Regions from separate parts of the Neobacillus sp. PS2-9 genome, predicted to be linked through region 1. Evidence: predicted binding sites of a transcription regulator. Region 1 holds the regulator's gene; each other region holds the start of a gene.
What was found. The regulator CtsR, encoded in region 1, represses protease genes until heat stress. The targets are predictions, from matches to a motif close to ATGGTCAATAAAGGTCAAACA.
Positions count from the first base shown of each region.

Region 2: clpP (ATP-dependent Clp endopeptidase proteolytic subunit ClpP) is a predicted target of CtsR. The motif match lies at 2,724-2,744, and genes of this name have one in related genera.
Region 3: RCG25_RS18905 (ATP-dependent Clp protease ATP-binding subunit) is a predicted target of CtsR. The motif match lies at 8,384-8,404, and genes of this name have one in related genera.

Region 1 covers NZ_CP133269.1:5,120,295-5,131,053, reverse strand. Annotated here, with positions in the region: rRNA gene RCG25_RS25695 (23S ribosomal RNA) at 1-2,268, shown strand, start outside; rRNA gene rrf (5S ribosomal RNA) at 2,349-2,465, shown strand; gene RCG25_RS25685 (CtsR family transcriptional regulator) at 2,708-3,169, shown strand; gene RCG25_RS25680 (protein-arginine kinase activator protein McsA) at 3,195-3,740, shown strand; gene RCG25_RS25675 (protein-arginine kinase McsB) at 3,742-4,812, shown strand; gene clpC (ATP-dependent protease ATP-binding subunit ClpC) at 4,830-7,271, shown strand; gene radA (DNA repair protein RadA) at 7,391-8,773, shown strand; gene disA (DNA integrity scanning diadenylate cyclase DisA) at 8,777-9,850, shown strand; gene RCG25_RS25655 (PIN/TRAM domain-containing protein) at 10,047-10,759, shown strand, end outside.
Region 2 covers NZ_CP133269.1:989,996-1,000,754, reverse strand. Annotated here, with positions in the region: gene RCG25_RS04815 (sugar-binding transcriptional regulator) at 1-488, opposite strand, end outside; gene RCG25_RS04810 (glutaredoxin family protein) at 623-880, opposite strand; gene rpoN (RNA polymerase factor sigma-54) at 953-2,275, opposite strand; tRNA gene RCG25_RS04800 (tRNA-Arg) at 2,526-2,597, opposite strand; gene clpP (ATP-dependent Clp endopeptidase proteolytic subunit ClpP) at 2,804-3,409, shown strand; gene RCG25_RS04790 (HPr family phosphocarrier protein) at 3,500-3,757, opposite strand; gene whiA (DNA-binding protein WhiA) at 3,815-4,765, opposite strand; gene RCG25_RS04780 (gluconeogenesis factor YvcK family protein) at 4,825-5,811, opposite strand; gene rapZ (RNase adapter RapZ) at 5,808-6,701, opposite strand; gene RCG25_RS04770 (NUDIX hydrolase) at 6,789-7,247, opposite strand; gene trxB (thioredoxin-disulfide reductase) at 7,615-8,565, opposite strand; gene RCG25_RS04760 (tetratricopeptide repeat protein) at 8,657-10,147, opposite strand; gene hisIE (bifunctional phosphoribosyl-AMP cyclohydrolase/phosphoribosyl-ATP diphosphatase HisIE) at 10,280-10,759, opposite strand, start outside.
Region 3 covers NZ_CP133269.1:3,751,661-3,762,419, forward strand. Annotated here, with positions in the region: gene RCG25_RS18855 (phosphocarrier protein HPr) at 1-116, opposite strand, end outside; gene glpK (glycerol kinase GlpK) at 464-1,954, opposite strand; gene RCG25_RS18865 (hypothetical protein) at 1,985-3,187, opposite strand; gene RCG25_RS18870 (DUF58 domain-containing protein) at 3,184-4,380, opposite strand; gene RCG25_RS18875 (AAA family ATPase) at 4,377-5,327, opposite strand; gene RCG25_RS18880 (hypothetical protein) at 5,442-5,636, opposite strand; gene RCG25_RS18885 (YkvS family protein) at 5,884-6,072, shown strand; gene RCG25_RS18890 (DUF6254 family protein) at 6,319-6,441, opposite strand; gene RCG25_RS18895 (CPBP family intramembrane glutamic endopeptidase) at 6,585-7,196, shown strand; gene RCG25_RS18900 (YkvI family membrane protein) at 7,238-8,287, opposite strand; gene RCG25_RS18905 (ATP-dependent Clp protease ATP-binding subunit) at 8,490-10,640, shown strand; gene RCG25_RS18910 (M3 family oligoendopeptidase) at 10,685-10,759, opposite strand, start outside.

The DNA.
Region 1 (10,759 bases):
AGCCGCAGCGAAAGCGAGTCTGAATAGGGCGATTGAGTATGTGGTCGTAGACCCGAAACCAGGTGATCTACCCATGTCCAGGGTGAAGTCCAGGTAACACTGGATGGAGGCCCGAACCCACGCACGTTGAAAAGTGCGGGGATGAGGTGTGGGTAGCGGAGAAATTCCAATCGAACTTGGAGATAGCTGGTTCTCTCCGAAATAGCTTTAGGGCTAGCCTCACGTAGTTAGAGTCTTGGAGGTAGAGCACTGTTTGGACTAGGGGCCCTCATCGGGTTACCGAATTCAGACAAACTCCGAATGCCAAAGACTTATCCGTGGGAGTCAGACTGCGAGTGATAAGATCCGTAGTCAAAAGGGAAACAGCCCAGACCACCAGCTAAGGTCCCAAAGTTTACGTTAAGTGGAAAAGGATGTGGAGTTGCTTAGACAACCAGGATGTTGGCTTAGAAGCAGCCACCATTTAAAGAGTGCGTAATAGCTCACTGGTCGAGTGACTCTGCGCCGAAAATGTACCGGGGCTAAACGTAACACCGAAGCTGTGGATTGACATCTTAGATGTCAGTGGTAGGAGAGCGTTCTAAGGGCGTTGAAGCTAGACCGTAAGGACTGGTGGAGCGCTTAGAAGTGAGAATGCCGGTATGAGTAGCGAAAGATGAGTGAGAATCTCATCCACCGTATGCCTAAGGTTTCCTGAGGAAGGCTCGTCCGCTCAGGGTTAGTCGGGACCTAAGCCGAGGCCGAAAGGCGTAGGCGATGGACAACAGGTTGATATTCCTGTACCACCTCTTTATCGTTTGAGTGATGGGGGACGCAGGAGGATAGGGTAAGCGCGCTGTTGGATATGCGCGTCTAAGCAGTTAGGCTGGAAAGTAGGAAAATCCGCTTTCCGTGAAGGCTGAGCTGTGATAGCGAGGGAAATTTAGTACCGAAGTTCCTGATTCCACACTGCCAAGAAAAGCCTCTAGCGAGATAAAAGGTGCCCGTACCGCAAACCGACACAGGTAGGCGAGGAGAGAATCCTAAGGTGAGCGAGAGAACTCTCGTTAAGGAACTCGGCAAAATGACCCCGTAACTTCGGGAGAAGGGGTGCTTTTTGAGGTGAATAGCCTCGAAGAGCCGCAGTGAATAGGCCCAGGCGACTGTTTAGCAAAAACACAGGTCTCTGCGAAGCCGCAAGGCGAAGTATAGGGGCTGACGCCTGCCCGGTGCTGGAAGGTTAAGAGGAGGGGTTAGCTCACGCGAAGCTCTGAATCGAAGCCCCAGTAAACGGCGGCCGTAACTATAACGGTCCTAAGGTAGCGAAATTCCTTGTCGGGTAAGTTCCGACCCGCACGAAAGGCGTAACGATCTGGGCACTGTCTCAACGAGAGACTCGGTGAAATTATAGTACCTGTGAAGATGCAGGTTACCCGCGACAGGACGGAAAGACCCCGTGGAGCTTTACTGTAGCCTGATATTGAATTTTGGTACAGCTTGTACAGGATAGGTAGGAGCCTGAGAAGCCGGAGCGCTAGCTTCGGTGGAGGCGTCGGTGGGATACTACCCTGGCTGTATTGAAATTCTAACCCGCACCCCTTATCGGGGTGGGAGACAGTGTCAGGTGGGCAGTTTGACTGGGGCGGTCGCCTCCTAAAGAGTAACGGAGGCGCCCAAAGGTTCCCTCAGAATGGTTGGAAATCATTCGTAGAGTGTAAAGGCACAAGGGAGCTTGACTGCGAGACCTACAAGTCGAGCAGGGACGAAAGTCGGGCTTAGTGATCCGGTGGTTCCGCATGGAAGGGCCATCGCTCAACGGATAAAAGCTACCCCGGGGATAACAGGCTTATCTCCCCAAGAGTCCACATCGACGGGGAGGTTTGGCACCTCGATGTCGGCTCATCGCATCCTGGGGCTGTAGTCGGTCCCAAGGGTTGGGCTGTTCGCCCATTAAAGCGGTACGCGAGCTGGGTTCAGAACGTCGTGAGACAGTTCGGTCCCTATCCGTCGTGGGCGCAGGAAATTTGAGAGGAGCTGTCCTTAGTACGAGAGGACCGGGATGGACGCACCGCTGGTGTACCAGTTGTCTTGCCAAAGGCATCGCTGGGTAGCTATGTGCGGACGGGATAAGTGCTGAAAGCATCTAAGCATGAAGCCCCCCTCAAGATGAGATTTCCCATAGCGTCAAGCTAGTAAGAACCCTGAAAGATGATCAGGTTGATAGGTCAGAGGTGGAAGCGTGGTAACATGTGGAGCTGACTGATACTAATCGTTCGAGGACTTAACCAATTTTTAAAGCGAACTCGTAGTTTACAAACACTTCTTCTGCATTATCTAGTTTTGAGAGAACGATCTCTCTAACAAAATAGTCTGGTAATTATGGCGAGAAGGTCACACCCGTTCCCATACCGAACACGGAAGTTAAGCTTCTCAGCGCCGATGGTAGTTGGGACGAAAGTCCCTGTGAGAGTAGGACGTTGCCAGGCAAAAAAAAAGACAACCTTTGATGGGTTGTCTTTTTTTTGTATATCATTAAAAGATAATATCCCTCAACACCCAAACTATCTAGATTCTAAACCTCCAATCATGAAATTTTTTAAACAATTAAAGGTTTCGCAACCGCGAGATTTGGGGAAAATCATTAGTAGGGAATCGTTGCATCTACATAAAGTTTTCAGTATAATTAAAGTCAAAGATAGTCAAAGTCAGAAAGATAGGGGGTGGGAAGATGAGAAACATCTCCGATATCATTGAAAAATACTTAAAGCAAGTCCTTGAAATGAGTGAGGAAGACCTTGTTGAAATTAAACGAAGTGAAATCGCTGATAAATTTCAATGTGTTCCTTCACAAATTAATTACGTTATAAACACTCGTTTTACCATAGAAAGAGGCTATATTGTCGAAAGCAAGAGAGGTGGGGGTGGATACATCAGAATTATGAAGGTTCAATCCCATGATTTGGCCCACTTAATTGAACAACTGCTCTCACTTATTCAAAAGCACATTAGCCAAACAAGTGCTGAGGATGTCATTTTACGACTGGTTCAGGAAGAGATTATTACGAATCGGGAAGCTAAAATTATGTTAAGTGTAATTGACCGTTCAGTATTATATATTGATCTTCCATACCGAGATGAATTGCGTGCGAGAATGCTAAAAGCTATGTTAACATCATTAAAATATAAATAATTTTTGCTGCTGGAGAGGTGAAAAGATGATTTGCCAAGAATGTAATCAAAGGCCTGCAGCACTTCATTTTACAAAAATCATTAATGGCGAAAAAACAGAAGTGCATCTTTGTGAAAAATGTGCGCAGGAAAAGGGCGAAATGTTTATGATTGGTGGAGAAACAGGATTTGCTTTTAATAACTTATTAGCAGGCCTACTCAATATTGATTCATATCAAAAATCCAATCAAAGCCCTTTCCATCAAGAAGAAATCCTTCAATGCGAACACTGCTCCATGACATTTCCTCAGTTTTTAAAAGTTGGGCGCTTTGGATGTGCGTATTGCTATGACACATTTAAAGAACAGCTAAAACCTGTATTACGAAGGTTGCATAGTGGCAACTGGACACATAACGGTAAAATTCCAAAACGAATTGGCGGCAGTATCTTTCTCCGTAAGCAAATTGATGAATTAAAACATGATTTACGGAACGCCATTTCCCACGAGGAATTTGAGAAAGCGGCGGAGATCCGCGATGAGATTCGCACATTAGAGAAACAATTAAATGGAAGTGAAGAGGGAGGGGAATAACGTGTCGCTTGAACGTTTTCTTAATCAGGCAGTTAGTTCCTGGATGAGCGAAGAGGGACCTGATTCGGATATAGTCCTTAGTTCACGGATTCGCTTAGCCCGAAACTTTGACGCATATAAATTTCCAACACTTTTTTCACATGAAGAAGCAAAAAGAATTATAGAAAATTTGGAGGAAATTTTTCAAAAGACGGATTTACAAAAGTTCGGACAGATGGAACTGTTGAAAGTTGACAGTATGCAGCCTCTACAAAAACGAGTACTAGTAGAAAAGCATTTAATTAGTCCGAATCTGGCGGAGGATTCACCATATGGTGCAGTTCTTTTAACCGAAAATGAAGAAGTTAGTATAATGATAAATGAAGAGGATCATATCCGAATTCAATGCTTGTTTCCAGGCTTGCAACTATCAGAAGCATTGGATGCTGCTAATGAAATAGATGATTGGCTAGAAAGTAATATTCAATATGCGTTTGATGAACAGTATGGCTATTTAACAAGCTGTCCTACCAATGTTGGAACTGGCCTCCGGGCATCCGTGATGATGCATTTGCCAGGGTTAATCCTTACGCAGCAAATTAATCGAATTATCCCAGCAATCAACCAATTAGGGCTGGTTGTACGAGGAATTTATGGTGAGGGAAGTGAAGCTCTAGGTAATATTTTTCAAATCTCTAATCAAATTACTCTTGGAAAATCAGAAGTAGACATCTGCCGTGACTTAAAAGGGGTTGTAAGCCAACTCATCTCACAAGAAAGGTCAGCGAGGGAAGCATTACGGAAAACTTCGAACATACAATTAGAAGACAGAGTCTTTCGCTCGTTGGGGGTTCTAACGAATAGTCGTATTATTGAAACGAAGGAAGCAGCAAGGTGTTTATCTGATGTACGGCTTGGAATAGATATGGGCCTTATTGATAACATGCCTAAAACCATATTAAATGAATTAATGATTTTAACACAGCCAGGTTTTCTCCAGCAATATGCCGGAGGTCCTTTAAGACCTCATGAAAGGGATATTAGGAGAGCAGCTTTAATTAGAGAACGACTTAAAATGGAACAGCAAAAATAGGTGAGGAGGAAGAGAATATGATGTTCGGCCGTTTTACTGAAAGAGCACAAAAGGTTCTTGCATTAGCACAAGAGGAAGCGATTCGTCTTGGACACAACAATATTGGAACAGAACATATTTTGTTAGGCTTAGTTCGAGAAGGTGAAGGAATTGCAGCAAAAGCACTTTATGGTCTTGGATTGGGTTCTGATAAAATTCAGAAGGAAGTAGAAACTTTAATTGGCAAAGGACAAGAAGCTTCTCAAACGATTCACTATACACCTAGAGCGAAAAAGGTCATTGAATTATCGATGGATGAGGCAAGAAAGCTAGGACATTCTTATGTGGGTACAGAGCATATCCTTCTGGGATTGATTCGTGAAGGAGAAGGAGTAGCTGCTCGAGTACTTAATAATTTGGGTGTAAGCTTAAACAAAGCACGTCAGCAGGTTCTTCAATTATTAGGAAGTAATGAATCTGGGGGACATCAGGGCGGAGCATCTGTTAGTGCTAATACACCAACACTCGATAGCCTTGCTCGAGATTTAACCTCCATTGCCCGTGAAGGCAGCCTGGATCCTGTTATTGGCCGGAGTAAAGAAATACAGCGTGTCATTGAAGTTCTTAGCCGCCGGACAAAGAACAATCCAGTATTAATTGGTGAACCAGGAGTGGGTAAAACAGCGATTGCTGAAGGTCTTGCCCAGCAAATTGTAAACAATGAGGTACCTGAAATTCTTCGAGATAAGCGTGTAATGACACTAGACATGGGAACGGTTGTTGCCGGAACCAAATACCGCGGAGAATTTGAAGACCGTTTGAAAAAAGTTATGGATGAAATCCGCCAAGCAGGGAATATCATCTTGTTTATTGATGAGCTCCACACATTAATTGGGGCAGGAGGCGCAGAAGGTGCGATTGATGCATCCAATATTTTAAAGCCATCGCTTGCACGCGGCGAACTTCAGTGTATCGGAGCGACCACGCTTGATGAATATCGAAAGTACATTGAAAAAGATGCTGCACTAGAACGCCGATTCCAGCCGATTCGTGTGGATGAGCCAACTGCTGAAGAATCTGTTCAAATTTTACAAGGCTTGCGTGACCGATATGAGGCTCACCACCGTGTTTCGATTACGGATGAAGCAATTGAAGCAGCAGTTAAGCTTTCTGACCGTTATATTTCCGACCGATTCCTGCCTGATAAGGCGATTGATTTAATCGACGAAGCTGGCTCGAAGGTACGACTCCGTTCCTATACGACACCTCCAAATTTAAAAGAATTAGAGGTCAAGCTCGATGAAGTACGTAAGGAAAAAGATGCGGCAGTACAAAGCCAGGAGTTTGAAAAGGCTGCGTCACTAAGAGATACAGAGCAGCGTCTTCGCGAACAGTTAGAAGAAACGAAGAAGACGTGGAAGGAAAAGCAAGGAAAAGAAAACAATGAAGTAACAGTAGAGGATATTGCAACTGTGGTATCAAGCTGGACGGGAGTACCTGTCTCTAAGCTTGCAGAAACAGAAACAGCTAAGTTACTTAATTTAGAGGAATTACTGCATTCCCGTGTCATTGGCCAAGAGGAAGCAGTCATTGCTGTTTCAAAAGCGGTACGTCGTGCTAGAGCCGGATTAAAAGATCCAAAGCGCCCTATTGGTTCCTTTGTTTTCCTTGGACCTACTGGAGTGGGTAAAACGGAATTGGCGCGTGCCCTTGCTGAGGCGATGTTTGGTGACGAGGATGCGATGATTCGGATCGATATGTCTGAATATATGGAGAAGCACTCTACCTCTAGACTTGTAGGTTCCCCTCCAGGATATGTCGGCTATGAGGAAGGCGGTCAATTAACGGAAAAGGTCCGCCGGAAACCATACTCTGTTATTCTGCTTGATGAGATTGAAAAGGCACATCCAGATGTGTTTAATATTCTCCTTCAAGTCCTTGAAGATGGCCGTTTAACAGATTCAAAAGGAAGAACAGTGGATTTCAGAAATACAGTTCTCATTATGACATCCAACGTTGGTGCGGAAGCCCTGAAGCGAAACAAGTATGTGGGCTTTAATATCCAGGATGGCGAGCATGATTACAAAGACATGAAGGGGAAAGTAATGGAAGAGCTAAAGAAAGCCTTCCGTCCTGAATTCTTGAACCGGATTGATGAAATCATTGTTTTCCATGCGTTAGAGAAGAAGCATTTGGATGAGATCGTTACATTGCTATCTGATCAATTAATTAAGCGTCTAAATGAACAAAATATTTCATTAGAATTAACAGCTGCCGCAAGGGGGAAAATTTCCCAAGAAGGGTATGACCCAGAATATGGTGCAAGACCGTTACGCAGAGCGATTCAAAAGCATATTGAAGACCGTCTTTCTGAAGAGCTGTTAAAAGGCACCTTATTAACAGGTCAGCATGCTATAATTGATGTAGTTGATGGTGAGTTTGTCGTAAGAATGGCTGAAAAAACTAGTTTAGTAAAATAGACCATTTCCATCACTGAATCATTTAGTTTGATATGGTCAAGCAGAGGTACACGTGAATAAAGTCCAACCGTGTACCTCTTTTTTCATTTTTGGGATATATGGAAAGGTAGAAGAAATCGATGGCAAAACGAAAAACAAAGTTTATGTGTCAGGAGTGCGGATATGAGTCTCCCAAGTGGATGGGAAAATGTCCAGGCTGCGGACAATGGAATTCGATGGTTGAAGAGGTTGAAGTAACGGGTACAACAAGAAGAGGAGCGTTTGCCCATTCTCCAAGCGGTTCAAATATCTTAACCAAACCAATGCCTATTACATCTATTGAGATGGAAAATGAACCGAGAATATTAACTGACTTAAATGAGCTGAATCGTGTACTTGGCGGTGGAGTGGTTAAGGGTTCATTGGTTTTAATAGGGGGAGACCCGGGAATCGGAAAATCGACCCTCTTGCTGCAAGTTTCTTCGCAGTTAGCTAAAAAAGGGAATCAGGTATTATACATATCTGGTGAGGAGTCAATGAGGCAGACAAAGCTCCGTGCAGAACGATTAGGTATTGCATCTGAAAACTTATTTGTATACTCAGAGACCAATCTTGATGAAATTAACCGCACCATTGAAAGTACAAATCCTAGCTTTGTTATTATTGACTCAATCCAAACCATTTTCCATCCAGATGTAACATCAGCACCAGGTAGTGTATCTCAGGTTCGTGAATGTACCTCTGAATTAATGAGAATTGGTAAAACCAAAGGGATTGCTATTTTTATCGTGGGTCATGTGACAAAGGAAGGGTCTATTGCGGGGCCTAGGCTGTTAGAGCACATGGTGGATACTGTTCTTTATTTTGAAGGGGAAAGACATCACACCTATCGGATTTTACGGGCTGTGAAGAATCGCTTTGGCTCAACCAATGAAATGGGTATCTTTGAAATGAAGGAATTTGGCCTCGATGAAGTAGAGAACCCATCGGAAATTTTTTTGGAAGAACGTTCCCGTGGAGCGGCAGGTTCGACCGTAGTAGCCTCGATGGAAGGGACACGGCCGGTGTTAGTTGAAATACAAGCGTTAATTTCACCAACTAGCTTTGGTAACCCGCGAAGAATGGCAACGGGTATTGACCATAACCGTGTACCACTGTTAATGGCGGTTTTAGAAAAGAGAGTGGGTATGCTTTTGCAGAATCAGGATGCCTATTTAAAAGTTGCAGGGGGCGTCAAATTAGATGAACCTGCGATCGATTTAGCTGTTGCGGTTAGTATTGCTTCCAGTTTTAGAGATAAGCCAACAAAACCGACTGACTGTATTATTGGCGAGGTCGGACTAACGGGTGAAGTAAGAAGGGTTTCAAGAATTGAGCAGCGCGTTCAAGAAGCTGCAAAATTAGGTTTTGAACGAGTGATTTTACCTGCAAACAATTTAGGAGGCTGGAAGGCACCAGAGGGAGTTCAACTAATAGGCGTATCTTCCGTTAGTGAGGCACTCAAAGCAGCGTTGGGAGGGTAGCAGATGGAAAATAAAAAGCTTGGTGAACAATCAATAAATGAGGTATTACAGTTTATTGCACCAGGGACACCTATTCGCGAGGGGATTGAGAATGTTCTAAGAGCAAATACAGGCGGGCTGATTGTCGTGGGATACAATGACAAGGTGAAAAGTATTGTCGATGGAGGTTTTGAGATTAATTGTCCCTTTTCACCAAGCTTTTTATATGAGTTAGCAAAAATGGATGGTGCAATTATTTTAAATGAATTAGGAAATAAGATTCTTTTTGCTAATGCCCAGCTTGCCCCCAATTCAGAAATATCCTCGACCGAAACAGGCATGCGGCATCGTACGGCTGAACGAGTAGCTAGACAAACGAAAACACTTGTCATTGCCATTTCACAAAGAAGAAATGTCATTACCCTTTACCAAGGGAATTTCCGCTATTCGTTAAAAGATATCTCCGTCATCTTAACAAAAGCAAACCAAGCGATTCAGACGCTAGAAAAGTATAAGGTAGTGCTGGAGCAGAGTATAACAAACCTAAGTATTCTTGAATTTGAGGAGTCGGTTACATATAACGATTTCTTGCTTGTTCTTCATCGGTTTGAAATGGTGTTAAAGATAAAAAATGAACTATTATCCTTTCTGCATGAACTTGGAACAGAAGGACGGCTCATTCGATTACAGATGAATGAAATATTAATGGAATTAGAAGAAGAAACACTCTTAATTATCAAAGATTACGCATTTGAACGGGATATTAAGGCACGTGAAGTTTTGCAGAGAATGCAGGTATTGACTGCCAGTGGAAATATCGAGGATACGGTTTTATTAAAATTAATGGGCTACCATGGTTATGTTCATTTGGAAGAAAATAAGAAACCGCGTGGCTATCGCATCCTTCATAAAATTCCGAGACTGCCGTCCATCATTATTGAAAACTTGATTAGCAGCTTTGGGGAGCTATCTAAAATTATGATGGCAACAGTAGAAGAGCTAGATGAAGTGGAAGGGATTGGGGAAGTTCGGGCTAAAAAAATTAAAGAAGGGTTTAAATTAGTCAAAGATCGCCTATATACCGATCGCCATCTATAAGGATATATATAGAGTGGGAGTAGGGATTTCCAATTGTTTGACAATGGATTTTTCCAGTGCTAACCTATGGGAAGTAATCATTATTCCTTTCTAATAACGAATATATTTCAAACGATTTACATTTTGGAAAAATAATCATCAAATTAACGTTTCAATTTTAAGAAAATGTTTATAATGAATTAGAGGAGGTGAAGGAATGTTAAAACGTATTGTGCAGGCATGCTTCCTCATTATGGGAGGTACGCTAGGAATATTGTTATTACCGGAATTGTTCAGACTTCTTCATATAAATGACATTCCAGTAATTAATAACTCTTATGTTATTGCTATGTTAGGGGCTATTATTTTTTATCTTATTACCTTTTGGGCAGTAGATTACGTCTTTAATTTTATTAAATGGGCGGAAGATTCGTTAGTAAAAGTTCCTGTGACGGATGTCCTTTTTGGTAGTTTGGGCCTTATTTTTGGGTTATTTGTTGCCTTCTTAGTTGGCTTTGCGCTAAATGCTGTTCAAGTGCCAATCTTAAATGCGGTTGCTCCTATTTTGTTAACCTTATTGTTTGGCTACCTTGGATTCCAAGTAGGCTTTAAGAAACGGGATGAGCTATTAGGGCTGTTTGGAAACCGTGGTCATAAGAAAAAGGCGGGCGATGAAGAAGCAGAAAAGGCAGCTGGAAAGGCATTAAAAATATTAGATACAAGCGTCATTATTGATGGCCGGGTAGCTGATATTTGCCAGACTGGATTTTTAGAAGGGACGATTGTCATTCCTCAGTTCGTACTCGAGGAATTACAGCATATTGCTGATTCTTCTGATGTTCTTAAACGAAACCGTGGTAGACGAGGCTTGGATATTTTAAACCGAATTCAAAAAGAACTCGCCATTAAAGTTGAAATATACGAGGGAGA
Region 2 (10,759 bases), 1.1 Mb from region 1:
TCAGGTGTTAATCTTTCTGCAACAGCAGCCATGGTTGAACCGCCAGTAACAGCGATGATATTTTTCCCGCTTAGAAGCTTTTTCATGCAAATCGCACTTGCTTTGCCAAGCTCTCCTTTGACCATCGGTGACTCATCACTATCGCCAGGGACGATAATGACCTTCTTGATGCCAAGCCGGTGCTTTAATTCCAATTCCATTACATCAATACCCTTTAACTCACGCATCAAACCTTCTAAGTCTTCTAGTAAATTTTTCCCTTCAGAAGTTAAACTCATTCCCACATTGTTTGTAAAAATAAGATTTTGCTCTTTCAGGAATTCAACTTCACCACGAAGGACTCGTTCGGTTAATTCTAAGCTAACGGCTAAACTTCTTCTACCTACTGGCTGCATAAAACCTATGTATCGTAGGATAGAATAACGTTTCTGCAGGACTTGAAGAAGATCGGGTACTAATTTTTTTTGGATATCGATAAATGACTGCATGATGTTCATGCTCCTTTTATTCTATGTAGTTGGTCGTTAAATGTCCACCATAGACATATTGTGTCCCACCTACTCTAAAAAAAATCACCCCTACTACGTTTTTCATTGTAACAGGAGTGAAAACCTATTTCAACTTATAAAATTGCCTTTTTTTCATGTAAACGATTTCTTATGTCAAATTTGTTAACGAAGCCATATCCTGCCTCTACTCCGTCAATGAGAACCACTGGAATCATCAGTCCATATCGTTCTGTTAATTCATCACTTGTTTCAATATCAATTTCTTCGAGGTGAAAATTCCATTCCTCTTTTAATTCAAGGAGAGTGTCCTTCGCTTTATCACATAATGGACAGCTTTTTCTTGTATATAGGGTAATCGTAGTTTGTGACATTAGTCGATTCCTTTCCATCTTGTCGTTCTAGCCTTATAAAAATACCAATGTTTAAAGCTGAAATCCACTATATTACTTAAACCTTTTTCTTTTTGAGGAAGATTGAATCCCTAATTGTTCGCGATACTTAGCAATGGTCCGTCTGGATACCACGATTCCATTGTTCTCCTTTAAAAGACCAACAATATCTTGGTCAGAAAGTGGCTTTTCTTTATTCTCTTGTTCTATTAAATTACTAATCTCATTCTTCACCTGTGTTGATGAAGTGCTTTCATCATCTGCAACAGTTTGTATGGTACTTGTAAAAAAGGATTTTAAGGAAAATGTCCCTAACGGAGTTTGGATATATTTTTCCCTTACTGCCCGACTAACGGTCGATTCATGAATATCAAGCTCGGTGGCAATTTCCTTCATGGTCATCGGTTCTAAATATTTCATCCCTTTAAGTAGGCATACGGTTTGTTTTTCAACGATTTTCGCGATGACTCTTGTTAGTGTCTCTCTTCGTTGTTCAATGGCCTTTAAAATCCACTGATAATCCTGAACCTTATCGTGGAGAAATTTGCTGACCTGCTGATCCTGATCTTTAAATTTTTTGAAATAAGATTCGTTAAAGCTAATCCTCGGAAGAGAGTCATCAAACATACGCACCTCAAGGCCATCTGTCGTTCGTTCCACAATGGCATCTGGAATAATATATGATGATGTTTCTTCTCTTAGAAAAGCCCCTGGTTTTGGATTAAGGAGCTGAACCTGATCGAATAGATCTTGAATCTCCTTTAGTGATACCTGAAGCTCCTTAGAAATTTGTCTCCATTTCTTTTCAGCGAAAGGGACAAAATGGTTTGTAATGATGGTTTGGGCCAGTTCGTTATTTGGATTTTGATAATATAGTTGCATCAACAGACACTCTTGCAGGTTTCTTGCACCAATTCCTGCCGGTTCCAATGTTTGAATGACTGCGAGACATTCTTCTACTAGTTCCTCATCTACAAGTAAGCTTTCTGCAATTTCATTTAGGTGACCCGTAAAGTAACCGTTTTCATCTAAATGTAGAATGAGATGTCGTATCACTTTTAGTTGATCTGTTGAAAGGTTGGTTATTTTTAATTGAGAGAGTAAGTGTTCTTCAAGAGAAAATGGTTTTTCGGCAATTTGCTCAATCCAATTCTTTTCCTCTTTTTGATGTTTCCGTCGATTGCGATCAATCAGGGGATTCATTGGCTTGACCGTGCTACTTTCGAGTTGCATCAAGGGGTTTTCAAGTACTTTATCTTCTAAAAAGGCAGTAAGCTCCTGAGCCGAATACTGTAGTAAGGCAATTGCCTGAGATAATTCCTGTGTCATTGCCAATTTTAACGTTTGCTGCTGCCATAAACCCGCTTTCAAGTTCATTCCGATCCCCCCATGGTACCTATTTTACACGATAGAGGGATATTGGTGTATTGGAAATATTAGAAAGAGGGGTATGTTTGGTGGTTTTGTGCCGAATTGGGTGGGTTTTGTGCAGATTTCGGGGTGTTTTGTGCAATTTTCAATGGGTTTTGTGCCGTTTTTAATGTGTTTTGTGTTATTAGCCATATATTGGAATGAATTCACAAAAAAATACCTCTGCTCTTTAATAAAGAACAGAGGTATTTGATGACGCCCTCGGCAGGAATCGAACCCACATCTCAAGAACCGGAATCTTACGTGCTATCCGTTGCACCACGAGGGCATAAATATTAACGACTTACATATTATATGCCATTACAATGCAATTTGCAAGTAGGGATTGGGTTTAAAAATATGTGAAGTGGGTATGATGAATTAGGGAAAGCTGTCGAACAAATTTAAGTCAAACCGTTTGACCTTTATTGACCATCCAGTGTATGATAACAATACATAATATTTTTACCTTTCTATTCAAAAGGAGGAAGAAACATGAATTTAATCCCTACAGTAATTGAACAAACAAACCGTGGCGAAAGAGCATATGACATTTACTCCCGCCTACTAAAAGACCGGATTATTATGCTTGGAAGCGCGATCGATGATCATGTAGCTAACAGCATTGTTGCCCAATTATTATTCCTTGAAGCTGAAAATCCTGAAAAGGATATTACTCTTTATATCAACAGCCCAGGCGGAAGCATCACATCCGGAATGGCTATTTATGACACCATGCAATATATTAAAGCAGATGTTTCAACAGTATGTATCGGTATGGCTGCCTCTATGGGTGCATTCCTTCTTGCTGCAGGTGCAAAGGGTAAGCGTTTTGCCCTTCCAAATGCTGAAGTTATGATTCACCAGCCACTTGGCGGTGCTCAAGGTCAGGCAACTGAAATTGAAATCGCAGCTAAGCGAATTCTTTTCCTTCGTGAAAAATTAAATGGCATTTTAGCAGAGCGCACTGGTCAACCTCTTGAAGTGATTCAAAAAGATACAGACCGCGATAACTTCATGACTGCTGAAAGAGCAAAAGAATACGGTCTAATCGACAGCATCATTTCTCGTAAGCCTACTGATTCTGCAGAAAAGAAATAATTACTCAAGCAATCGGCGAACGCCGGTTGCTTTTTTATTTGTAATAAAAAAGGGTTCAGACTCCTATTCGAGAGTCGAACCCTTTTTAATTTATTGTTCTTTTTGAATAAAATCAGTTAAAGAGTGGATCGCATTTTCTTCATCGTCGCCATCTGCAATAATATTAATCACGACGCCTGAGCCAACAGCAAGGCTCATTAATCCCATAATACTCTTGGCGTTAACTTTCTTACCATCTTTCTCTAGAAAAATATCTGCTGAGAAACGGTTTGCTTCTTGCACAAAAAGTGCAGCTGGTCGTGCTTGAAGACCAGTCTTCAATTTAACTTCTACTTCTTTTGCCAACATCGCGCATTTCCTCCTCGTGTCCATTCTCTATATTCATAAAACAATTTCAACCAGTTACTAATCCCTTGAAGCGATTTCTCCCATCCGTAGCTTTTCGGCAATTTCATCAATCTTTCTTAGGCGATGATTAATGCCTGATTTACTGATGGTCCCACCAGACACCATTTCTCCCAATTCCTTCAAAGTTACATCCGTATATTGCATACGGAGCTCCGCAATTTCCCTTAGTTTATCGGGTAGAATTTGAAGACCGACTGTTTGATTAATGAAGCGGATATTCTCCACCTGCCTGATAGAGGCACCAATCGTTTTATTCAGATTGGCAGTTTCACAGTTAACAAGGCGATTGACCGAATTCCGCATATCTCTTACGATTCTTACATCTTCAAAGCGCAGCAAGGCATTATGAGCACCAATAATATTTAAAAACTCGGTAATTTTCTCCGCCTCTTTTAAATACGTAATATAGCCTTTTTTACGCTCAAGCGTTTTGCTGTTAAGACCAAATATATTCATCAATTCACATAAAGAGTCGTTGTGCTCTTTATAAAGTGAAAAAATTTCCAAATGATAAGAAGATGTTTCTGGGTTATTGACCGACCCACCTGCCAGAAATGCGCCGCGTAAATAAGAACGCTTACAGCACTTCTTCTTTATGAGGTCCGGCGAAATATCATGAATAATGGTAAATCCTTCCCCGAGTATTTTGGTATCTTCGAGAATTTCCCTCGCCTGTTCTGACAGGCGCACAATATACACATTGTTCTTTTTTAGCCTCATTTTCTTTCGAACAAGCAGCTCCACCTGTATTTGGTAGCTCTTTTTTAATAAGGTATAAATCCTTCTAGCAATTGCAGCATTTTCGGTTTGAATATCAACAACTAACTTCCTATTTGAAAAGGAAAGGGAACCGTTCATGCGGATCAATGCTGATAGCTCAGATTGAATGCAGCATGTTTTCACTTCCAGGTTAGTTAATTCTTTTTTCGTCTCCGAAGCGAAAGACATCCCCTCACCCCCTAAAACCTAATAATGATCTTGTTTCTTAACTTTTAACCTACAAGTATTTACGCTTCATAACGCTTTTTGGTTTCATCTAATAACAAATTATATAAAATTTTTGCTACCTTTTTTGGATCATGTCTTAACGCACCATTCTCTTGGTAGGCAATATCTGCATGCACCACTTCAAGACCCAGCTCATAAAGCCTAGGCAAATCATATTCCACAGGGTTCGCCAATTCTTCATTGTAACGAAGCTGAATATCCTTTGGCACTTCTTCATTGTTAACTAAAATGGTATTCATAAACGCACAGCTCATATGATCATAAATTGCCTTTACATGATCGCTCGCTGTATAACCGTGTGTTTCCCCTGCCTGTGTCATTAGATTACAGATATACACTTTTTTTGCACGGGAACGACATACTTCATCCCCTAAACGTGGAACCAACAAGTTAGGCAGAATACTGGTATACAGGCTTCCAGGACCAATAATAATTAAGTCCGCCTGACGAATGGCTTGAATCGTTTCAGGTAATGGGCGGATATTTTTTTTAGATGTTAAAAAGACTCTCTTAATTTTCTTGCCGGAATAAGGAATTTTCGATTCGCCCGAAACAATCGCCCCGTCCTCCATCTCCGCATGCAAAACCACGCTTTGGTTGGCGGCAGGCAGCACCTTCCCACGTACATTTAGAATCTTACTCATCTCTTGAATGGCGTGAACAAAATTTCCGGTAATCGAAGTCATCGCAGCTAAGATTAAATTTCCTAATGAATGGCCGGAAAGTTCATTTGACGTTTTAAACCGATGTTGAAACATTTCCTCCACAAGAGGTTCTACATCAGATAATGATGCCAGCACATTGCGAATATCTCCTGGAGGAGGGATATGGAGGTCATCGCGCAAGCGTCCTGAGCTGCCTCCGTCATCCGCGACTGTCACTATGGCGGTAATGTCCACAGGATACTGTTTTAACCCTCGCAGCAAAACTGGTAATCCTGTTCCTCCGCCAATAACGACAATTCGAGGCTGTCCGTAATTACTCATGTTGTTTTATCCTTTCTCCTCTCAATGTCACGGTGGGAAACTATCGTCTTATAATCATTTTTGAAAAATTCACCAATATATTCAGCTAGCGCAACCGAACGATGCTGCCCACCTGTACAGCCGATGGCAATCACCAGTTGTGCTTTACCCTCCCTTTTATAATGCGGAAGCATGAAGGTGAGTAAGTCAGTGACTTTTTCTAAGAATTTATGCGTTTCGTTCCATTTTAAAACATAGCTAGAAACCTCATCGTCCAGCCCTGTTTTTGGCCTCATATGCTCGATATAGTGTGGATTCGGTAAGAAGCGCACATCAAAAACAAGATCAGCATCAATTGGAATCCCATGTTTAAATCCAAACGACATGACATTGACAGTAAAGATTAGTTGTCTATTAGCCGTAAATTCGGTTAATATTTTTTCGCGTAACTCACGCGGTTTCATCTGAGAAGTGTTATAAATCAACTGTGCCCGGCCTTTTAATTCCTCCAAAAGCTCTCGTTCAAGCGTGATACCTTCTAGAGGCAAACCTGTTTGAGCAAGCGGATGTGACCGTCTTGTTTCCTTATATCTGCGTACTAGTGTAGAATCATCCGCATCTAAAAATAGAATCTGCGGCGTTACCCAAGAGGTTTCAGTTAACTCATCGAGTGCTTTAAAGAGATGATCGAAGAATTCTCTCCCTCTTAAGTCCATTACAAGGGCAACTTTATTCATTTTATTCCCTGATTCCTTCATAAGTTCAAGAAATTTAGGAAGTAACGTAGGAGGCAGATTGTCGACACAGAAGAACCCTAAATCTTCAAAGCTTTGAATGGCTACAGTTTTTCCAGCCCCAGACATTCCTGTAATAATGACCATTTGAGTTTCAATTGTCGAACCAGTACTCATTTCCCATTCCCCCCAAAAACTATATATTCTTATTCCTCCAAACGCCATCTTGATTTCGCACATGGCTTGTCAATAATGCGTTTACATTTAACTCGGGTCTAATCGGTAACCTATTAGCTCAAATTCCTTGGTATAAGTAAATGTACCGTAGATGATTCCTTTTCCATGAACCATGTAATCAATAATATGATAGTCACCCTCGGCCATCGGCAGACTTTTCACCTGATCAATTGGTTGCCACGCGAGCTTACCTTCAGGCGATTCCTCTAAATCCACCCCATCCGATTCCGTGGCGCAAAAAGTGAACATCATCCATTCTGAAAGGAGCTGTTCTCCTTCTTTCATGATCATAGTAAAAATACCTTTAAGCTGTGGATTTTTGAGATAGATTCCCGTTTCTTCACGGTATTCTCTTATGCAAGAATCACGAACCGATTCACCAGGTTCCATTTTTCCTCCTGGAGCCACCCACCAGCCGCGGCTTGGTTTTTGCAGCAACAAAATTTTATCCTCTTTTATTAATACACAATTGGTGACCCGCTGCATGTTTCCACCCTCTTTATTTAAGCACAAAGGCTTGTGTAAGTATGCCAAATATCCTAATATAACATTTAATTTATTCTTTTCATTATACTATTTTTAAGATACAGTCACAATGAATACAAATTTGATATTTCTGTTAATTATTTCTGTTAGCAAACTTGGGAAACTAGTTTTGAGGAGACTTGATTTTTTAGCCACAAAAAAAAATTGCACAAGCTGCTGGGCTTGTGCAGGAAGGTATATATTTTTAAAGGGGGTCAATTATTGTTATCATACCCTAACTATATTTCACTACTGTTACAGAAGAGTTAAAACAGGATTACGTTTCTGTGAATGTTATGTTAACACCACTCACAATAGTGCTAACCACCTATTTTCTTACCTTCATCTCTTCCTTCAGTTCTTCTACAAAATGTTGAGCGCTCTGTGCCGCAATACTACCGTCACCTGTCGCAGTAACAATTTGGCGTAAGGTTTTTTCACGAATATCCCCCGCTGCAAACACACCAGGTACTTTTGTTTCCATGCGGTCGTTCGTTTCGATATAGCCGTTTTGATTCGTAATGCCCAGGCTCTCGAATGGTTTTGAAAGTGGAACCATTCCAACGTAGATAAACACACCATCTGCTGACAATTCTTGTTCTTCTCCAGTTTCAGTTGAAACAAGCGTCACGCTACCAACCTTGCCGTCTTTTCCATTGATTGTTTTAACCGTGTGATTCCAGATAAAACCGACCTTCTCATTTGCAAACGCACGATCTTGAAGAATCTTTTGTGCACGAAGCTGATCACGTCGATGAACAATGGTCACTTTAGAAGCGAAACGAGTTAAATAGACGCCTTCCTCAACGGCAGAGTCTCCTCCACCAATAACAAATAATTCTTTTCCTTTGAAAAAGGCACCATCACAAACAGCACAATAAGATACGCCACGGCCGCCAAGTTCTTTTTCACCAGGTACTCCAAGCTTTTTATATTCGGCACCTGTTGAAATGATAACGGAGTGCGCTTTGTATTGTTTTGCACCAGCGGTTACTAGTTTGTAATCGCCGTGGTCAACGATTTCCTTAATATCGCCGTAGGCATATTCTGCACCAAATTTTTTCGCGTGCTCGAACATTTTTGTGGATAAATCTGGCCCTAGAATACTCTCAAAACCCGGATAGTTTTCCACATCCTCTGTGTTGGCCATTTGTCCGCCCGGCATCCCACGCTCAATCATAAGTGTGGAAAGGTTGGCGCGTGATGTATAAACAGCAGCGGTCATCCCAGCAGGACCAGCCCCCGCAATAATAACGTCATAAATTTTTTCCTCAGACATGGTAATGTCACTCCTTAAATAAAAAAACGATTAAGTATATATTTCCCTACTTAATCGTAATAAACAATCGGTTTATAGTCCATTTATCTGCTTAATTTAGAAAATCGTTTACAAGTTTGACATATTTACCAATTGTTGCAGATGAAAGTCCGTAACGGTTGGCTACTTCTTGCTGCGAAACTTTTTCACTTCGCAACTTGTACCATACATATTCCACTGCCCCAGCCCAGGCACGTTTATTTTTCAAGCTGACGTTGGCTTTAGAAAGTTCAACGAAAACAGAAAACCACATCAAATATAAGCCTGACTCCATCATTCCAATCGGCTGATGATTTTCATAAAAAATCTCCGCAATTTCCTGTGCATCTGCTGTTGTCGATTGTTTTCCCGAACGAATTAATGAAATATATTCCTTCTCTAACGTGGTAAGCTTTTGATTTTGAAAAAGCCGCTTAGAAGTAATAATTTCTTCTTTTTTACTGGATACTGTTGTGAGAAACAGAGCAAATAATCGCTCTTCTACATAGTCGCTTTCAAGCTTTTGAAAAATAGAGCCTGACAGGTCTTCAAAACCATTCGCGACTTCTTTTTCTCCCCATGGCTCAGAACCTTCCTTGTCAGGGTTCAATTCAAGCACCTTTTTCCAAGTGCTTTTTGCAAAGTTTTGATTGCCAGTATAATACGCTGAATAGGAAAGCCAATAATAAAACGGACCGTCCCCATCATAGCCATGCTTATATAGCTTCTTTAACCACAAATAAGCCTGTTCATATTCGCCCACTAAGGCGAAGGTAGTACCCAGTTTAAATTGATGTTCGCTTAACATAGGTTGAATTTTTTTCAGGGATTCAAGCAAATTGGCAGCATTTTTCAGTTTTCCTTGGTAATGAGCAAAGACCAAACGGTTACAAAGGGCATGTAAATTCCCTGGATTCCGCTCGAGCACATCATCTAAAATGCTTTCTGCCTTTTCCGCTTTTCCTAAGTAAAAATAGGCAAGCGCTAAGTTGTTGTATGCTGACCAGTATTCTGGGTATTCCTTGACGACATCCTTTAACAGCTCAATCGCTTTTGGAAAGTATCCCGACTCTAACAGGTCACGAGCCTGTTCTTGTTTGACAATTAAATCATCCTGCTCATACCAATCGCCCTCTAGGCCATCTGATTCAAAGGTTAGGAGCTCTAATAAATCTTCCGTGTCATCAGAAAAATCACCCTCTGGCTCTAGTTGTAGGTAGAGCTGCGCGTGATGATACGCATCTTTAAAAAATCCCAGGTGGGCATAATTATTTGCTAAAAAGTAGTGGCATTCCGCCATTTCCGGATCAAGTTCTTCAAGGATGATATGCAAGAGTCGGTTGGAATTTTCAAACTCGCCAAGTTCTGTTGACACGATCGCCAACTGGCATGTAATCATCGGTTCACCCGGCTCAAGCTGAATCGCTCGCCCAAGATATTTTTTTGCTTTTATGAAATCACGTCGATGGTATGCCTTCAAACCCTTCGTGAAATAATATTCCCCCGTAGGAACAAATGAAAGTATTTTTCCCGTTTGCATTCTTGCTTTCGCTTTTTTTCCCATGAAGTCCTCCACATTCGTCAATATAACTTAGGTAGTATAACACATTAAAGGGTTGTTCGAGAAGGGGATTATAATATGCATGCTTATAGAATCTATCTTCCCAATATCCTTAACGTAAGAAAACCAGCCCCATTAGGACCGGTCATTGTGTCTTTCTTCTAAGGTTCTTAGTACTTCTTTAAATGGAAGTCCTTGTTCCACCAATAAAACCTGCAGGTGATAGAGTAAATCTGCCGCCTCCCAGCGCAGTTCTTCTTGATCACGGTTTTTGGCAGCAATAATCACCTCAGCCGCTTCTTCCCCGACTTTTTTGAGAATCTTATCGACGCCTTTTTCAAAAAGGTATGTGGTATAGGCACCTTCCGGACGCTCCTGCTCCCGTTGACAAATGACCTGCTCGAGCCTCTGTAGGATGCCATAATCAGCCAATCCAGTCTTCCGGTCCGCTACCTCGTCCGTAAAACAGCTAACGGCCCCCGTATGACAAGCAGGCCCCTTCGGATTGATCAACACGAGGAGTGCATCCTGATCACAGTCATATTTGATGCTGACAACTGATTGCGTATTCCCACTTGTTGCCCCTTTATGCCATAACTCTTGGCGTGAGCGGCT
Region 3 (10,759 bases), 1.4 Mb from region 1:
CCTTTATATTCTAATGTAATTTCAGAATCGAATCTGCTAGCTGTTTGAACTAATAAAGTTGCTGGTCTTGCGTGAATTCCTGTTTCTGCGATTACTTTAAATTGCTTTTCTGCCATGATTAATCAAACTCCTTTAATAAGTAAATGTATTTATTCTGACTTAATAAAAATAAACATTTCTTCTTATTTAGTCAACTAAATCAATAAAGACTAAAGAATTAAAATCAACCCTTTTCAGCTTAATTTTTCCAAAAAACTAGCCATTCATGTATTGATTTTAACCTCGTCATGATGTTTATTTGTATACAAGTGCTAGAATATCATTTTAATTCCTAGTAAACAACTGAAAAACTCAAAAAACATTATTGTTCACAAAACTGTCAATAACTCTCAAAAACCACCAAAACACTTTAATGATAACAACACAAAAAGTTGTCTTTTAGGACAACTTTTAAGGATTCCATTTATTTAAAGACCATAGCAGCGTTAACAGCCTTTTTCCAGCCTTCATATAAAGTCTTCCGATTTTCATCTGTCATCTTGGGATTAAATTGGTGTTCAATAGCCCACTGCTTGGAAATCTCCTCTTGATTATCCCAATAACCAACTGCGAGCCCTGCCAAATAGGCTGCTCCAAGTGCGGTAGTTTCATTGATGATTGGCCGCTCAACAGGAACATTTAAGATGTCACTTTGGAAGGACATTAAAAAGTTATTTTTAACTGCTCCTCCATCCACACGAAGCGTTTTTAATTCAATAAGTGAATCAGCTTCCATCGCTGATAAAACGTCTTTTGTCTGATAGGCTAAGGATTCTAATGTGGCCCGGACAAAATGCTCTTTCGAAGTTCCTCTAGTTAATCCAAAAACTGCACCCCGAACATCACTATCCCAGTATGGAGTACCCAAGCCAACAAATGCTGGAACAACATAGACACCTGCCGTTGAATCTACCTTTGCTGCATACTCCTCGCTATCCTTTGCGTTCTTCAATATTCTTAGCCCATCCCGCAGCCATTGAATGGCTGACCCAGCAACAAAGATACTGCCTTCAAGGGCGTAATGAACTTTCCCATTTAATCCCCAAGCAATAGTTGTTAGTAGACCATGTTCTGATTGAACGGCTTTCTCCCCGGTATTCATTAACATAAAGCAACCTGTACCGTAGGTATTCTTAGCCATTCCTTTTTCAAAACACGCCTGCCCGAAGAGAGCTGCTTGTTGATCCCCAGCAACGCCAGCAATGGGGATTTCTTTCCCAAAAAAATGATAATCGACTGTATTAGCATATACTTCAGACGATTGTCGGACCTCTGGCAGCATGATTTTTGGTACACCTAAAATAGCTAATAGTTCTTCATCCCATTTTAGTTCAAAAATATTAAACATTAACGTACGGGAAGCATTAGAATAATCCGTTACATGCGCTCGTCCACCCGAAAGCTTCCAAATTAACCATGTATCAATGGTTCCAAATAGTAATTTTCCATCATTCGCTTTTTCACGAGCATCCTTAACATTGTCTAGAATCCACTTTACCTTTGTACCTGAAAAATAAGCATCAATAAGCAAGCCCGTTTTTTTACGAAATAATTGATTGTAGCCTTTTTCTCTTAGTTCATCACAAATCCCGCTTGTCTGCCTTGACTGCCAAACAATCGCATTGTAAATTGGCTCACCTGTTTCTTTATCCCACACCACAGTGGTTTCACGCTGGTTAGTGATCCCAATGCCGGCTATTTGATTGGCTTTAATTCCTGATTCAGATAATACACCTGCAATAACCGAGAGAATGGAACCCCAAATCTCGTTAGGACTATGTTCTACCCATCCTGGTTGTGGAAAATACTGAGTAAATTCCTTTTGCGCTGTGTGGATGATTTCACCTTTTTTATTAAAAAGAATGGCTCTCGAACTTGTAGTCCCTTGGTCCAGGGATAAAATATATTGGTCCAATCAAACCCCTCCTCATGCTCTCCCGAAGATTTAGTGCTTTCCCTTTTTATGAATTTCTATTAATTGCTGCTTTAACTGATGAATTTCTGCCTTTATATACGACTGTTCTCGAGTAGAGGACTGTACATGACCATAACGTACTTTTTCATATAGGTCTATTATTTCATCTCCTCCCACTAATCCAATTCTATTCCACCATTCTTCAAGCGATTCAGACGAAATACGACCTAATTTTAATTTATGGGCGTATTTCTCTAGATTATATATTTCCCTTCTTATATACTCCTCCGGTGGTTTACCTCTTTTCCGTAATCCCACCATCGAGTTTGTGCTAAAGAATGCATCGAAAACCTCTATCCTTGGCGTAGAGTTACTTTCTATTGCCTGTTGCTTTAGTCTTTTCTTATAGATTAAGTAGCCAATAATCCCTACAACTACCACAATAAGAATTAGGAGTAAGTAATCCATCGAGAAGGACCGTTCTTGATATTTACCCGCTTCATTCTCCATATCACTTTCGAAGGGTTTTGGCACATATTCCTCCTGCCCAAAAAGACCCATAATGAATTCAAGGCCACTTAAGAGTGGATTAGCAATTAGATTACTAAAAAGCATGACAATCACATGTAAGATGCTGAAAAATGCGAGTTGAACATATTTCAGTAAAAATGTTAGTCCTATTCCAATAATAAAGAATCCAGCTAGGATTTTCATAAAATAAAAAGCAAATTTAGTTTTGTCTGTTTGAATCGAAAACCATTTGCCATAAAAACTGCCCAATAGGGCTAGTATTATTTGAGATATTAGTAGATAAATCAATGCGTCTTGAAAAGGATAGTGACTCAGCGCGGAATAGATGATTGCAATCAAACCTACCATAAAAGATAACAGTAATATTACCGCCTCAGATTGTAGCGACCCATCATCATACAATGATATTCCCCGCCAAAATATAAATAAGCCAATAATTAATCCAAAAAATAGAGAATGCTCATCTTGGTAATAAATATATAACAGCAATGGAAAAATCGTTACAATATAAACCCATTTTCCCTTTTCACGTATTTTTACAAGAAGACTTGCTAAAAAAATCATTCCCCCCATACAAGTAAGCAACAAAAATAAAATAGGCGGGAATTCTTTTTTATTTATATAAAATAAAGAAAGGAAAAGAATCCCTACATTACATTCCAAGACAAATCGATAGGTTATGGAAGCGACACGTTTCATCATAGGCGTACCCTTCTATCATTTTGAATGTCTAATTCACTTAGAACACCATGCTCCTGTTCAATAGTAAGCTCAAGCATCTTAGCCCCTCTTTGTCCAACTTTTAAGAGCATCCGATTAGTTTCTTCTGTCCTGATACCTGTGTGGATAAAAAAGGGTTGTGACGTAAGATGTCTATTATAAAAGGAAAGCATATATTCATATGGAATACTTGTATTTTGAGTGCTAATGGAGGCCAGGGTTTCCAATGCCTTTTGGAGGTGTTCTTTTCCTTCTCCTTTTGGAAGAAATAGAAAAGGCGTATTTCCTGCTGTCCGTACATTAATACATAAGGAATAAGGAATCTGTTTGTTACATGCATAATAAGCAATCTCAGTCATTCCACTAATCAATCTCTCGATTTGGCCAGTAATGGAATGGCCATTCGATACGTTTAGCGCAATAGTCCAACCCTTTTCGGAAATTTTTTCAAATACTTTTGTTTGCAGCGTTTGTTTTTTTGCACTAGCTTTCCAATGGATTCGATTAAAGCCATCTGAAGATACATAATCCCTTGTTCCTAATGGACCAAGGCGATCTTCATAAACTGAATAAGGAACCGCGTTTACCCCTTGTAGCACAGACAATTTCTCTAATAGCCCTTTTACTGGAATAGGTTGGGGATAGACCACAGCTTGTTGCTTTAAAAACGATTTCGATTCCAAAATGATTTCACCGAATCCTAAAAGACTTGGCACATGAAATTCAAGCTTACGAATTCTGGCAATTCCCCTTCTACTAGCTTCGAAAGGAATGACTACCTGTTTTGTTTGTTTGCTAAAAATAGAAAACGGGATTGAAATATCATATATGGAAGAATTTGATTCCACTTTTTCACCCTCTGGAACCACAAAATGATCAAAGTAGACTCTTAGGTCACCCTTTAAGATGGGGAATCCCTCATTCCTAAAAATGAATGACCATTGTCCATTATCCTCGACAAAAAAGTGGTTTTTTTCATAAATATTATCTAAATAAAGCTTTTCACCTGCTTTTTTTAAATAATAATTATTAGCGACCACAATGACTAGAAAAAATATAGCTAAGAAAAGGACTAATTTTGACTCCATATATAAGCTGACAAAGATAAGTAATATGGCAAAAGTACTAATACCCGGAATCTTTCGGTCTTCTACCGAATCTTTACTCCAAGTCATTCATTTGCCCCCACTTCTACTGGTACAGGTACTGAGCGTATGATTTCTTCAATAATAGATTCAGGAGTTTTAGTTAAGGAGCTCTCAATTGATAAAAAGATTCTATGTCCTAGAACAAACGGAGCTACTGTTTTTACATCATCTGGGGTAACATATGTACGGCCATTCAAAAATGCTTTTCCTTGCGATGCTTTCATTAAGGCCAACGTTCCTCTTGGGCTCACACCTAATTCAATACTGTTATGCTCCCGCGTTCTCCTTACTACAGTCAGCAGGTAATCCTCCATCTCATCTGAAATGTAAATGTTGTTGATGGCGCCCTTTAATTGTTCTATTTCTTGGGTAGTAAAGACTTGGCTAATCGTGCTCATTTTTTTATCCCCGCGATGAATTTGCATGATTCTCTTTTCATCCTCATACATCGGATAATCCACATTAATTTTAATAAAAAATCGATCCATCTGAGCAACAGGCAATGAAAAGGTCCCTTGCTGTGATTCAACAGGATTCTGTGTGGCAATTACCATGAAGGGTTCCATTAATCTAACCGTTTCTCCATCAATTGTTACCTGCCTTTCTTCCATTACTTCTAATAAACTGGACTGTGTTCTTGGTGTGGCCCTGTTAATTTCATCAGCTAAAACGATGTTGGCCATTATTGGTCCTGGACGTAATTCAAATTCCTGCAGCTTTGGATTAAAAAACTGGATCCCCGTAACATCACTTGGAAGGACATCTGGGGTAAATTGAATGCGCGAAAATTCCCCTCCAATTGCAGTTGCAAAGCTTTTTGCGAGCATGGTTTTCCCTGTTCCTGGAACACTTTCAAGTAATATATGTCCATTAAATAATAAAGAAATTGCCATTAATTCTACTTCTGTATCCTTTCCGACAATCACTTTACTAATTTCCCTTTTTAATTCCGTGATTTTTTCTGTAAGAACCACTCTCTCATCCCCTTAGACGTAAATTAATTTTATAGTCTTTTATATTTTATCAAATTTTTCAATTTTTCCAAATATAAACAAAAAACCGCTCTAATAAAGCGGTTTTGTCTACTATTAACTTCTTGGTTCTTTAAGGTACTGGTATAGGACATCTCCCCCTCGCTGACCAATTCCACGGAAATGTTTGAAATCTTTTCTTTTTACAAGAACCTGGCGAAATTCCATAAAATCCTCGTTCTTCACGTAATACTCTGATAGTTCACCTGTCATAAGCCTATTTAGAATATCGGTTACATACTCTTCGTTCATTTCATTGCACCACCTTTTCTATAATTATTTTATCGTATATTCATTTCTTAAAGTCAAATATCGCTTTCTACTATTCTACTTATGGTAGCGTTTTCTATTCTTTTTACTACTTTCTTCACATATACCTGAAATATTCAGTAATAATTAACCAAATTGTCAAATAAAAGGCTTTACGAATGCCGAAAAGTAGTGCAAACTGTTATTTAACTGGTTTTATTATAGTTTTGTAGTAAAGGAGAGAGACTAAATGAAAAAAGCAGAAGTTGGGAATATCATAGAATTCCGTGGTGGTTTGCAAGGGATTGTTGAAAAGGTAAATGAAAATTCTGTAATAGTCGACCTAACATATATGGATAATTATCGTGATTTGGAATTAGATCAACGAACAGTTGTCAACCATAAAAACTATAAGGTAGTAAAAGAAAGCGCTTATTAATGGAAAAAATTCGTAAGAAAAGGCAGTTTATCCTGCCTTTTCTTTTTTATTGCTCTGTTTAATTTATCTGTTGATTTCCACTCCAGGCACGAGCGGTTCGCGGGCGTGCCGGGGAGCCTCCTCGTCGCTCACTCCTGCGGGGTCTCCCCTGCCCGGTACTCCCGCAGGAGTCTTCGCACCTTCCGCTCCAATCAACAAGTGTGTCAAATCAACATAAGGCTTTAATATAGCATTTTCATTAATCCCTTATTCTTTTCCCTTCCCTGTTTCATTGGCAAGGTCTTTTAATGACTTTACTTTCCCATGGGGGTTTTGATCCTGTTTTCTAACTGTCCATTCCCTCTCTTGCTCACTTTTTGACTTACTCATCCCTATCACTCCTTTCTAGGTTATTTTTTTCTTATTTTTCTTTTCTTATCAGTCATTTTTGTGAATTCATTCATGTAAACATTTCCTTTGAAAATCATTTTTGCTACAATAACCTTTATTGACTCTTAAAGGAGATGCCACTAATGAAAAAACACAACCTAGACATACGGCTTATTGTCGGGTTACTTGTTGCCCATATCCTCATCAACTTTTCATTTCATGATAAAGCTATATTTTGGTATATATTTTCTGGCTCTTTACTGGTGTTAATTGCCTATGCTACCCTCCAAGGTGATGTAGACGATGAAGTTCCGTTTATCAAGTATTTCTTTCTTGGTGTAGTAAGTGGATTTGTACTCTATTTGGTTTTTTGGCTGGGCATTCAAGCAATGGCGTTGCTTCACATTCCATTTGAAAATAGCCTAAAAAAATTGTACAAGTTGTATGCACCTTCGTTATTTTGGCAGTACATTGCTTTACTATTAGTTGCTGCACCTGGAGAAGAGCTTTTCTGGCGTGGATTTATTCAGAAAAATTTAATGAAATATTTTCGTCCATTGGTAAGTATTGTAATAGCTGCATTGCTTTATGCTTCTGTACACATCTATTCTGGTTCTTTTTTGTTAGTTTTAGCTGCTTTTCTATCAGGTCTTACCTGGGGATTCCTCTATTACTGGAAAAAAAGCATGCCGCTTATCATTGTTTCACATCTTGTCTTTGACATCATGATTTTTATTATTTTACCGCTTAAATAGTTAATTACAGAAAGTAGAGGCTGACTCTGAAGTCAGCCTCTTTAATTTTTTTCAGCTGGTTTAAAAGGTTTCATCCAAAGTAAAACAAAAAAGGTCATACAAATATACCCGAATAAAGGATATAAATATGATAACAGAGTTCCATAATTCACAAGGCTGATAAGATAGGAAACGATAAAAATAGACGAAACCGATACCATTGTTGGGATGGCCATATATTGTTTCAGCTGTCGATCAAGGCCGAAAACATTCCCAATGACAGAAGTGAAGATCTCGCCGTAAATGACAAGGACAAAAACGCCATGGAGAAAGGGTGCTAAATTCTTCATAATAATGGCCATTGGAATTTCATATAGTTCAAGATCTGGAAGCATAATCAATGTTGAATGACTAGCAATTAAGATAAGAGTTAAGGCCATTCCCCCAAGAATTCCCCCCCATTTAATTGTCCAATCATCTTTTATTTCTGACGCAATCGGTACTAGAACTGCCTGAGCTAAGCCAAGATTCAAGGCTGTATACGAAAACGGTGCCACGACACTTTTCCACCCATCTTCTGCATGGGGTATATATAATAATTGATTTAAAAAATTAGGCATTTGAATGGAATAAGACATCAATATGAGACTAAAACAAATCATCAGTGGAACCACAAAACTATTCACTGCAAAAAGCCCCTTTGTTCCAATTAACATAACAATAATGGATAATGTAATCGTCAGAAACACACCCAGGTTTTTAGCAAGACCTAGCTGCTCTTCAAAAACAGCCCCTGCACCTGCAAGCATTACTGCGCTTACCCCTAGAAGCATAAAAAGCATAAATATGTTAATAACCCTACCCGGCCATTTGCCAAACAAGTACTCATTTAACTCTTGATATGATTTTGCGTTTATTTGTGCAGCTATTCTCATTAACTTAGACCCTAATGCAATAAAGAGATACCCGCTCATTAATATACTAATAAAGCCAAAGAATCCAAACCGTGAAAAAAACTCAACGATTTCCTTTCCTGTGGCGAACCCTGCTCCAATCACTGTTCCAACATAGACTGCCGCAATTTGAAAGGCTGCTGGCCAATTTTTCCTCACATCATCTCCCCCTTATCATCAATATATGAGTTAAGGGACAAACAAAGACGAGCTTTTTTCTGTAATTGGCAACCATTTCTATAAACAAATCACTTGAAAGTCAAAAAAGGTCAGAGTATACTATGCTCATAAAGTCAAAGATAGTCAAAGTCAAACGATGATGTTAAACAACTTATATATATTTTTAGGAGGTTATTTGCTTATGCTTTGTCAAAAATGTAATGTAAACCATGCAAATGTACAGTTAAATATGAATATCAATGGCCAACGTAAGGAAATAAAACTCTGTCAGGAATGCTATTTGAAGGAAAAGCAAACCTTGGGTTCTAGTTTTGGATCACATATGAACTCGTTCCCTAGCTTTCCTTTTGAAAATCTGTTTATGAGTAATCACGTACCACAGGATTCTCAAATCAATGAACCATTTACAGCTCAACAAAAAGCTTCACATGGTGGATTTATCGATCAATTCGGCCGTAATCTAAGCAACATGGCGAAAGCAGGTCTTATAGACCCAGTTATCGGTCGAGAAGATGAAGTGAAACGTGTCATTGAAATTCTCAACAGAAGAAACAAAAACAACCCCGTATTAATCGGTGAACCTGGTGTAGGTAAGACAGCTATTGCTGAAGGTCTTGCCCTTCAGATTGCAGAAGGAGCTGTACCAGGAAAACTAAAGAATAAAGAGGTCTATCTTTTAGATGTTGCCTCCCTTGTTTCCAATACTGGAATTCGTGGGCAGTTTGAAGAACGAATGAAAAAATTGATCACTGAATTACAAGAACGTAATAATATTATTCTTTTTATCGATGAAATTCATTTGCTTGTCGGTGCAGTTTCTGCAGAAGGATCAATGGATGCAGGAAATATTTTGAAACCTGCATTAGCACGTGGGGAATTACAAGTAGTGGGTGCAACAACCCTCAAAGAGTATCGCCAGATTGAAAAGGATTCAGCCCTAGAACGCCGCTTCCAGCCGGTTCATGTTCTTGAACCAACAGCAGAGGCTGCTGTCGAAATTTTAAAAGGAATTCAAAAGAAGTACGAGGATTATCATGAAGTGGTATATTCTGATGAAGCCATCCATGCATGTGTCCAATTGTCACAGCGCTATATCCAAGATCGCTTCCTACCAGATAAGGCCATCGATTTACTTGATGAAGCTGGTTCAAAATTAAATTTAAACTCTGATTATAAAAGTACTGAACAAATTGAGTCCCGCTTAAAAGAGATTGCAGCTGCCAAGGAAGAAGCCCTTAAAAAGGAACTATATGAAGCTGCAGCTAAACTCCGTGATGAAGAGTCACAGCTTGAGAAATCATTAAATACAGATACAAGCTCTGAAAGACCGGTTGTTCAGGTTTCACATATTCAAGAAATTATTGAACAAAAAACAGGGATTCCAGTTGGAAAACTGCAACAAGAAGAACAGTGTAAGATGAAGGATTTAGAAGCAAATTTAAATCATAAAGTCATTGGGCAGGAAAAGGCTGTAAAAAAAGTAGCAAAAGCGATTAGACGCAGTCGTGCTGGCTTAAAGTCAAAAAATCGGCCAATTGGCTCCTTCCTCTTTGTTGGTCCTACTGGTGTCGGAAAAACAGAACTTTCAAAAACACTTGCTGAAGAACTATTCGGTACAAAAGATGCCATGATTCGTCTAGATATGAGCGAATATATGGAGAAACACAGCGTTTCAAAATTAATTGGTTCACCTCCTGGTTATGTTGGTCATGATGAGGCAGGACAGCTTACCGAAAAAGTACGTAGAAATCCTTATAATATTATTTTGTTAGATGAGATTGAAAAGGCACATCCTGATGTTCAACATATGTTTTTACAGATTCTTGAGGATGGCCGTCTTACAGATAGCCAAGGAAGAATTGTAAGCTTTAAGGATACTGTCATCATTATGACAAGTAATGCGGGTGTCGGTCATAAATCAATCCACGTTGGTTTTAGTACAAATGAGGCAGTTGAAGAAGCCACCATTCTTGACTCTTTGGGTAGCTTCTTTAAACCGGAATTCCTAAATCGCTTTGATAATATCATTGAATTTAACGCATTAGACAGTGAAAATATCTTATATATCGTTGATTTAATGATAAAAGAATTACAAGAAACATTATCCGAACAAAATATTGAGTTACACATTACGTCAGAAGCTAAAGAAAAGTTAGCTGAGCTTGGTTACCACCCTGCTTTCGGTGCACGCCCACTCCGCAGGGTCATTCAGGAACAACTCGAAGATACCATTGCTGACTTTATCCTTGAACAGCCAGATGCTAATAAGTTACAAGCCATTTTAGAAGATGGCCAATTAAAAGTCGTTTCTGACATGGTTCTGTTTCAATAAAAAAGTGAAAGAGGTTGACTGAGTCAACCTCTTTCATTTATTTCTTATAGTTTTTTATCCTCAATAGAATTGAGCCAATTCTCAATCTCACCAACTACTGATTCTACACAGCCGTTTTC